2 regions of the Azotobacter chroococcum genome follow, and region 1 is predicted to be linked to the other one. Evidence: predicted binding sites of a transcription regulator. Region 1 holds the regulator's gene; the other holds the start of a gene.
What was found. Region 1 encodes FliA, which starts transcription of late flagellar genes. Its sites were predicted from a motif close to CTAAAGTTTNNNNNNNNNNNGCCGNTAA; they were not measured.
Positions count from the first base shown of each region.

Region 1 (4,064 bases):
TCGACGCCGGCGCACCACGACAACTGCTCTGGGGCGGCGGCAAGCCGGTGCCCGGCGCCACCTGGAACATGCCGCTGCTGAGCCTGGACCCGGAGGGCCGCCTGCAGCTGCGTCCCTGGCTGGCCCATCGGCTGCCGAGCGGGCACGAGCAGCGTCTGGACTGGGCCTTCGAGCGCCTCCGGGCGCGCCGGCATTTGCTGCCGGCGGCGCCGGAGAGCGGACTCCTGCAGGCTCTGGCGCGGCTGCGCAGCCCCTGGATCGGCGCCGCCAGGCCCGGCAACCGGGTCGAGTTCCAAGGCGAGCGTCACAGCCTGGCCCGGCTGGCCGCCGTCGCCGAAGCCCACGACAGCCTGCAGTTGCGGCACCGCGGCCGGCCGCTGTGGCTGGAGCTGCGCCATCTGCCGGTCCGCCTGCGTGCCGCCGGCGAACGCGCCGGAGAAGCGATGCCCTGGCCGGTCGAGGCCTGGTTCGGCACCCTGCGCGATGGCGACAGCGGCCAGCCGCTCGGCCAGCGCCACTGGCTGGCCTGGTCGCCGGAGCCGGGCCGCCGGGCGCTCGCCGAACAGGCCGACGGGGTGCGCCTGCTGCTGGCCTGCGACGATCTGCCGGCGCTGACCCTGCGTGCCTGGCAGGCCCTCGGCGAGGTCCAGGGAGCCTTGCAGACGGAGCTGCGGCTATTCCTCGCCGCCGCGCTGGCCGCCGGCGCCAGCCGCCTGGACCGCTCCGCCGAAGACTGGGCGATGGACCTGCGTGCCCGGCTGGCCGGCCTGGGCGGCGGGCGGCGTCTGCGCGGCCCGGCCCAGCAGCTCGATGCCCTGCTGCATCTGCTGGCGGCCGGCGATGCCTTCCGCCAGCTCGGCGGCGAGTTCGAGCCCTGATGGCTGCTGCAGAGGATGGCGACGGCTTCGGCCCGCTCGACCAGGCCGCCGGGCTGCGCCGCTGGGCGGAGCAGCAGGGGGCGGGCGGCGGGGAGCCGTCCGTCGCCGCGCTGTCCTCAGGGATTCCCGAGGCGCCGCGCCCGACCCTGATGGTGGTCGGCCTGCCGAGCGGTGCGCAGCGCCAGCGTCTGGAGCGGGTGCGCCAAACCCTGCAACGCTGGCAGGCCAACGGCCATGCCTGGGTCGGCGATCCGGCCCGCTGGCAGCTGGTCGCCCTGGACGAGGACAGTCCGCACCTGCACACCCTGGCCTGCCAGCAGCCGCGCTGGGCCCTCTGGGTCGAAGGCGATCCGGACGGCTTCCGCCGCGCCTATCGGTGCCTGCGCCGCCTGCGCGAGGGCGGCGGGCCGACCCGGCTGCTGGTGCTGCATCCGGGCTTCGCCTCGCACGCGGGGCTGCTCGACAACCTGCGTCAGGCTGCGGGCGCCTTCCTCGAGATCGAGTTGCTGCTGCTGGCCGAGCGGCCGGAAGGCCATCCGGTATGACACCGGGCAGCCGCGCAAGGGCATTCGGTTCATGCCTTCCGGGCGGGCTGCTGGTCATCCTGTCGCTGCTCCTGCCGCTCTCTTTGCCCGCTGCGGAGGCCGCACCGGGCAGCTGGCAGGCGCGGATTCCCGGCCTGCGCCTCGCGGTGCCCGGCCGGGAGCGCGCGTCCGTCCCCCTGCAGCCGCCGGACCTTGCCCGGCAGCGGCGCCTTGCCGGGGTGCGCTGGCGTTTCGAGCTTCCGGCCGGCGCGGCGGTCCGCGCCTGGCTCTGCCATCCGGAACGCTGCATCGAGCTGCCCCGCAGCCGGGGGCGCAGTTCCGCGCTGGCCGGGCTGGATGCCGGGCAGCCGCTGCAGTTCCGCTTTCGCCTGGCGCCGCGTGGCGAAGCGCAGCAGGTCGGGGCAATCGAGCTGCTCGTCGAATACCGCTGAGAGGAGCATCCGCCGGCCATTTCGCAAAGCCCGGAATAGCCCGTTTCCCCGGCGACTGTTCGGAGCTTTCAGGGCTCTTCCGCGAGGCGAAAATGCCAAGCGGAGAGCCTCCGTTCGGCCAGGACCGGCCCCGGCAGCGCCGGATGGGGACAGGCCGTCTTTCGTCAGCTCCAGGTCAGTGGAATGTATACGGCACAGGGCAAAATCAGACAGCGCGACCTGCTCGAGCAGCACCTGCCGCTGGTGCGCCGGCAGGCCCTGAACCTGCAGACCAGGCTTCCGCCCAGCGTCGAGCTGGACGACCTGATCCAGGCCGGCACCATCGGTCTGCTCGACGCCATGTCGCGCTACGATGCCGGGCAGGGCGCGAGTTTCGCCACTTTCGCCAGCCAGCGCATCCGCGGCGCGATGCTCGACGAGCTGCGCAGCCGCGACTGGGTGCCGCGCAGCGTGCGGCGCAATGCCCGGGCCCTGGAAGACGCCCTGCGTCAGCTCGAGCAGCGCCTCGGCCGGCCCGCCGAGGAGCGCGAGATCGCCGCGGCCATGGGGCTGGAGCTGGCCGAGTACCGGCAACTGCTGCTGGACAGCAACGGCAGCCAGCTGCTGGCCATCGACGAGCTGGGTGAGGACGAGGTGGACGCGATGAGCGTCGGTCACTACGCCTCGCCCTTCGCCGAGCTGGCCGAGGGGCGCGACATGGAGCGGCTGGTCAAGGCCATCGAGGCGCTTCCGGAGCGGGAGAAGCTGGTGCTCGGCCTGTATTACCAGGAAGACCTCAACCTCAAGGAAATCGGCGCCGTGCTGGGCGTCAGCGAATCGCGCGTCTGCCAGCTGCACAGCCAGGCGGTGGCCCGCCTGCGCAAGGGGCTGGCCGGATAGCCGCCGTATGCCGGCTCGTGGTGGCCGGCGCAAGGGCACAAGAACAGGGCGCCGAAGGGAGGACGCCGGGCAGATCATGAAAATGGCACAGACCGACGATGCCTATGCACGCATCGACAATCCAGACGAATGTCGCGCGTTGCTCGAGCAGTTGTGCGAGCGGGGTGGCGCCCAGCTGGAGGGGCTCGCGCCGGACAATTCGTCCGTGCCCGTCCTGCTGATGGAGGTCGTCGCCGGGAGGCGGCTGATCCTGGACCTGACCACGGTGCCCGCCGTGGCTGCCCATCTGGAGGCGGGACAGGCGTGGCGGCTCGCCGGCTGGGTGGCCGGAACCCAGTTGCGCAGCGCACCGCTGGGCATGTGGCAGCGGCTGGCCGTGGCGGGCCGCGTTCAACTGGCCTGTGCCTGGCCGGAATGGCTGGAGACCCGGCATCGGCGGAGTACTTTCCGCGCCAGGCTCAACACCCACATGGTGGTGGATGTGGAGGTGCAGATGGGCGCCGGCGACCGTCCCTTCCACGGGCGCCTGCGGGACCTGTCGCTGGGCGGCTGCCAGGTCGAGCTGCCGGCCAGCGCCGCCCCCGACCTGCAGGTCGGACAGGATCTGCAGCGGCTCGGTTTGCGCTTTCCCAATGGCCAGCAACTGGAGCTGCGGGGCCAGATCCGCCATCGGCGGCTCAATGCCGGCTGGCAGACGCTCCGCTTCGGCTGTGCCTTCGCCGCTCTGGGGGCCGCGGATGAGCGGCGGCTCTGGTTCTATGTGCGGGAGATCGAGCGGGAAAGCGCCCGCAGCGGCATGGATGGCGATCCTTCGCGCATGCCCTCGCCGCTGTTCGTGCCCGCGGGCGAGGCGGCGCCCGGCGTCCAGCGTCCGCACGGGCTGGATTACGCGACGCCGATGGCCCGGCGTCTGGCGCGCCTGGCGGTGTACCTCAACGGTCTGCTGGTGCAGTTGCAGCAGGGGAGCGAGATCGACCCGGCGCAGCTGTCCTGGCATTGCGACTTTCTGCTCGGTCTGCTGCACGAGGAGCGCGAGGCCGTGCTGTTCGCGGTGAATTGCCTGGTGGACGACCCGCCGCTGATCCAGCACTGCATCGCCGTGGCCACGCGCCTGAGCGACCTGGCCCGCAGTCGCGGCCTGCCGCCCGATCTGGTCAAGAGCATCTGCGCCTGCGCCCTGGTCCACGACCTGGGCAAGGGACTGCTGCCGCCGTCGCTGGTGCGCAGCGACTCCTTCGACGACGGGCAGCGTACGGCCTTCGCGCAGCATGTGCCGTTGCTGCGCGAGCGGCTGGTGCGCTGCAAGTGGCTGGCCGAGGCGGTGATCAGGG
Region 1 covers NZ_CP011835.1:2,048,680-2,052,743, forward strand. The annotation lists gene flhF (flagellar biosynthesis protein FlhF) at 1-878, shown strand, start outside; gene ACG10_RS09525 (hypothetical protein) at 878-1,423, shown strand; gene ACG10_RS09530 (flagellar protein FlhE) at 1,420-1,854, shown strand; gene ACG10_RS09535 (RNA polymerase sigma factor FliA) at 2,038-2,733, shown strand; gene ACG10_RS09540 (PilZ domain-containing protein) at 2,810-4,064, shown strand, end outside.

Region 2 (4,064 bases), 1.6 Mb from region 1:
GGCTGTCCTTCTTGTCCCACAGGGACAGATCGCGCAGCACCTTCTCGATGTAGGCGGGGTTGGCCGGCTTGCCGAACAGGCCGCGGCTGAAGGTGACGGTGCTCCACACGCTCTCGAAGGCGTCGGTGGACAGCTCCTGCGGCACCAGGCCGATCCGGGCGCGCGCCGCGCGGTAGTCGGCGACGATGTCGTGGCCGTCAGCCAGGACCCGGCCCGCGCTGGGGTTGACGATGCCGCAGACGATGCTGATCAGCGTGGTCTTGCCCGCGCCGTTGGGCCCCAGCAGGGCGAAGATCTCGCCCCGACGGATTTCCAGGTTCACATTCCGCAGCGCGGTGAGACCCGAGGCATAGGTTTTGGACAGGGCGTGGATGGCAATGGCTGGCTGCACGCGAGTCTCCCGAGGGTGGCGTGCAGCGATTCTACCCAGCCCGGCCCTCGCACGTCTGCGCGGGCAGGATGCGCTCAGGCCATCGCCGGCAGGTCGCGGGCCGCGGTTTCGCGCGTCCTGAAGACGGCCACCCGCTGCTGCATCAGGGCCGCCTGCTCCTCCAGGGCGGCGGCAGCCGCGCGGGACTGTTCCACCAGGGCGGCGTTCTGCTGGGTGGTGCCGTCCAACTGGCCGATGGCGCCGTTGATCTGGCCGAAGCCGCTGCGCTGCTCGCGGGTGGCGGCGGAGATCTCCTCCATCAGGCTGGCCAGTTGGTGGATGGCGTCCACCGCGTCGCGGATGCTCCGCCCGCTGTACTCGGCCTGGCGGGCGCCTTCGCCGATCTTCTCGCCGATACCCTCGATCAGGCCGCGGATCTCCTGGGCCGAGGTAGCGCTGCGGCTGGCCAGGTTGCGCACCTCGGCGGCCACCACGGCGAAGCCGCGGCCCTGCTCGCCGGCGCGGGCCGCCTCCACCGAGGCGTTGAGGGCGAGGAGGTTGGTCTGGAAGGCGATCGAGTCGATGACCCCGATGATGTCGTTGATCTTCTGCGAGCTGTCGGCCAGCTCGCGCATCAGCAGGATGCTCCGCTCCACGTCCTGGCCGCCGCTCTGCGCGGTGCGTGCGGCGGTCGCGGCGAGCCGGTTGGCCTGTTCGGTGGCCTCGCTGGTCTGCCGGGCGGTGGCGCTGATCTGCTCCATGCTGGCGGCCGTCTGCTGCAGGGCGCTGGCCTGCTCCTCGGTGCGCGCGGCCAGCTCCTGGCTGCCGTGGAAGACTTCCCGGGCGCGGCGGTAGACGCTTTCGCTGCCGCCGTGCAGGGAGCCGACCAGCTCGGACAGCTTGCGGTTGGCTTCGTCCATGGCGTTGAGCAGCTGGCCGGTCTCGTCGTGGGCGTGGCCGGCGAGGTCCTGGGTCAGGTCGCCCTCGGCCACCCGGCGGGTCGCCGCCAGCGCCCGATGCAGGGGGCCGGTGATGCTGCGAGTGATGTACAGGGCCATCAGCACGGCGATCAGCAGGGCCAGGGCGGCGAAGCCGAGCAGGCCGACCAGGGCGTTGCGCAGTTGCGCGGCGACCTGCTCCCTGGCCCGGGCCATGTGCTCGGCGGCCTTGCGGTCGATGGCCGCGCCGCTTTCGTCCAGACGGTAGACCTCGTCCTTGTACCGGCCCATGGCGCTGTTGGCGGCGGCCGTGTCGGCGAACTCGCCCGCCCGCAGGCGCCGGTGGATCGCGTCGAAGCCGCCGGCATAGCCGGCCAGCGCCGCGACGGACGCCTCGTACAGCCCGGCCAGTTCCGCATCGGGCGCCTGGGCCTTGCCGGCCTGCAGGGTGTCCTGCAGTTTCTGCAGGGTCGCGTCCCAGCGCGTCTTGTAGGATTGCACCTTTTCCGCATCGCGAAGGTTGATGAAGATGTCCTTCTCGAAGCGGCGCTCCTCCAGGGCCAGCAGGCGCACCTGGGCGGCGTTCTGCGCCAGTTTGGCGTTGCGGTCGAGGGTGTCGGCCGACTCCCGCAGCTCGCTCATGCCGTACAGGGCGACCACGGTGGCCGAGACGAGGAGCAGGACGAGGGTACCGAAGGCGATGCCCAGGCGGGCACCGATGGGACGGCGGGATAGCATCGGGAGGGGCCTCCTGGCATGGGCTGAGAGTCCCCCTTAGATCGGCCGCTATGCCGCGTCCTTGAGAGGTTTTTCGGAAGAATTGCCGGACCCTTTGCCGGCCGATGGCGGCGGGCTGCCGATGGCGCCCATGAAAAGGGCCCCCGGGCGTCTGCCCGGGAGCCCTGAGGGGGTCAGGCGGCCGAGACGTGCTCGGCCTTGCCGCCCAGCATGTCGATCAGCGCCTGGCTGAAGGCCGGGATGTCGGCGGGCTTGCGGCTGGTGATCAGCTGGCCGTCGACCACCACCGGCCGGTCGACCCAGGTGGCGCCGGCATTCTGCAGGTCGTCGCGCAGCGACGGCCAGCTGGTCAGGGTCTTGCCCTTGACCAGGTCGGCGGAGATCAGCAGCCAGCTGCCGTGGCAGATCGCGGCGATGGGCTTGTTGGCGCGGGCCGCGTCGCGCACCAGCTCCTGGGCCATCTCGTCCAGGCGGATGTTGTCCGCATTGACCACGCCGCCGGGCAGCACCAGCGCGTCGCAGTCCTCGATCTGCAGGGTGTCGAAGGTGCGGTCCACATGGAGGCGGTCGGCGGGCGTGGTGTGATTCCAGGCGATCACCTTGCCCGCTCTGGCCGCGGCGATCAGGGTCCGGGCGCCGGCCTGTTCGAGGGCCTCCCGGGGGGCGGTGAGTTCGACGCGCTCGAACCCGTCGGTCACCAGGAACGCCACGCGCTTGCCTTTCAGGGATTGTGTCATCGGGTGCCTCCCGAGCGGTGAATGAGGCGCCTGCGGGCGCGGGATCTACAAGAAATCCGACCATCCTCGCGGGCAAAGTTCTGCCGCCGGTCGGCGGGCGGGATTTGCGCGCCGCGGCCTTCCTGCTATGGTCGGTGCCCGTTTTTTCGCCCTGTCGTGCCGCCATGCCCGAACTGCCCGAAGTCGAAACCACCCGCCGCGGAATCGCGCCGCATCTGGTCGGCCAGCGTGTCGAGCGGGTCGTCGTCCGCGAGCGCCGGCTGCGCTGGCCGATCCCCGAGGACCTCGACGTGCGCCTGTCCGGCCAGCGCATCGAGGCGGTGGAGCGCCGCGCCAAGTACCTCCTGATCCGCGCCGGGGCGGGCACCCTGATCGGCCATCTGGGCATGTCCGGCAGCCTGCGGCTGGTCGAGGCCGGGTTGCCGGTGGCCAGGCACGAGCACGTCGACATCCTGCTGGAGTCGGGGATGGCGCTGCGCTACACCGACCCGCGGCGCTTCGGCGCGCTGCTCTGGAGCCTCGATCCGCTGGCGCACGAGCTGCTGCGCCGGCTCGGCCCGGAGCCCCTGGGCGAGGAGTTCGACGGCGAGCGCCTGTACCGGCTGTCGCGCGGCAAGAGCCTGGCGGTCAAGCCGTTCATCATGGACAACGCGGTGGTGGTCGGGGTGGGCAACATCTACGCCAGCGAGGCGCTGTTCGCCGCCGGCATCGATCCGCGGCGCGCCGCCGGTTCGGTCTCGCGGGCGCGCTACGACCGGTTGGCCGGGGAGATCCGGCGCATCCTCGCCGAGGCCATCGAGTGCGGCGGCACCACCCTGCGCGACTTCGTCGGCGGCGACGGCAAGCCCGGCTACTTCCAGCAGACCCTGCTGGTCTACGGGCGCGGCGGCGAATTCTGCAAGGTTTGCGGCGCCACCCTGCACGAGGTGCGTCTCGGCCAGCGTGCCAGCGTCTACTGCGGCCGCTGCCAGCGCTGAGAGGCACTAGTCTTACTGTGTCACTAAATTGAGCTATCGTCAGTAGATCTTCGGCAGTTCGAAGGAGACCGACGATGGACTCGATGATCCGGTTCGACGAATACCTGGCGCATCTGGCGGCCGGCCTGGGACATGCCGACCGGGAAGCCGGGCTGCGCGGCTATTGCTCAGGCCTGATGCTGCCCTTGGCGCGCAAGAGCGTGGAGCCCATGGCGGCACACCTCGACCCCCTGCATGCCAGTGCCCGGCACCAGGCGTTGCATCATTTCGTGGCCAAGGCCGACTGGTCGGATACCGAAATGCT
Region 2 covers NZ_CP011835.1:463,904-467,967, forward strand. The annotation lists gene ACG10_RS02170 (ABC transporter ATP-binding protein) at 1-391, opposite strand, end outside; gene ACG10_RS02175 (methyl-accepting chemotaxis protein) at 466-2,046, opposite strand; gene ACG10_RS02180 (type 1 glutamine amidotransferase domain-containing protein) at 2,220-2,783, opposite strand; gene mutM (bifunctional DNA-formamidopyrimidine glycosylase/DNA-(apurinic or apyrimidinic site) lyase) at 2,948-3,760, shown strand; gene ACG10_RS02190 (IS701 family transposase) at 3,835-4,064, shown strand, end outside.
Region 2: a site for FliA is predicted at 2,085-2,112, ahead of ACG10_RS02175 (methyl-accepting chemotaxis protein). Genes of this name have one in related genera too.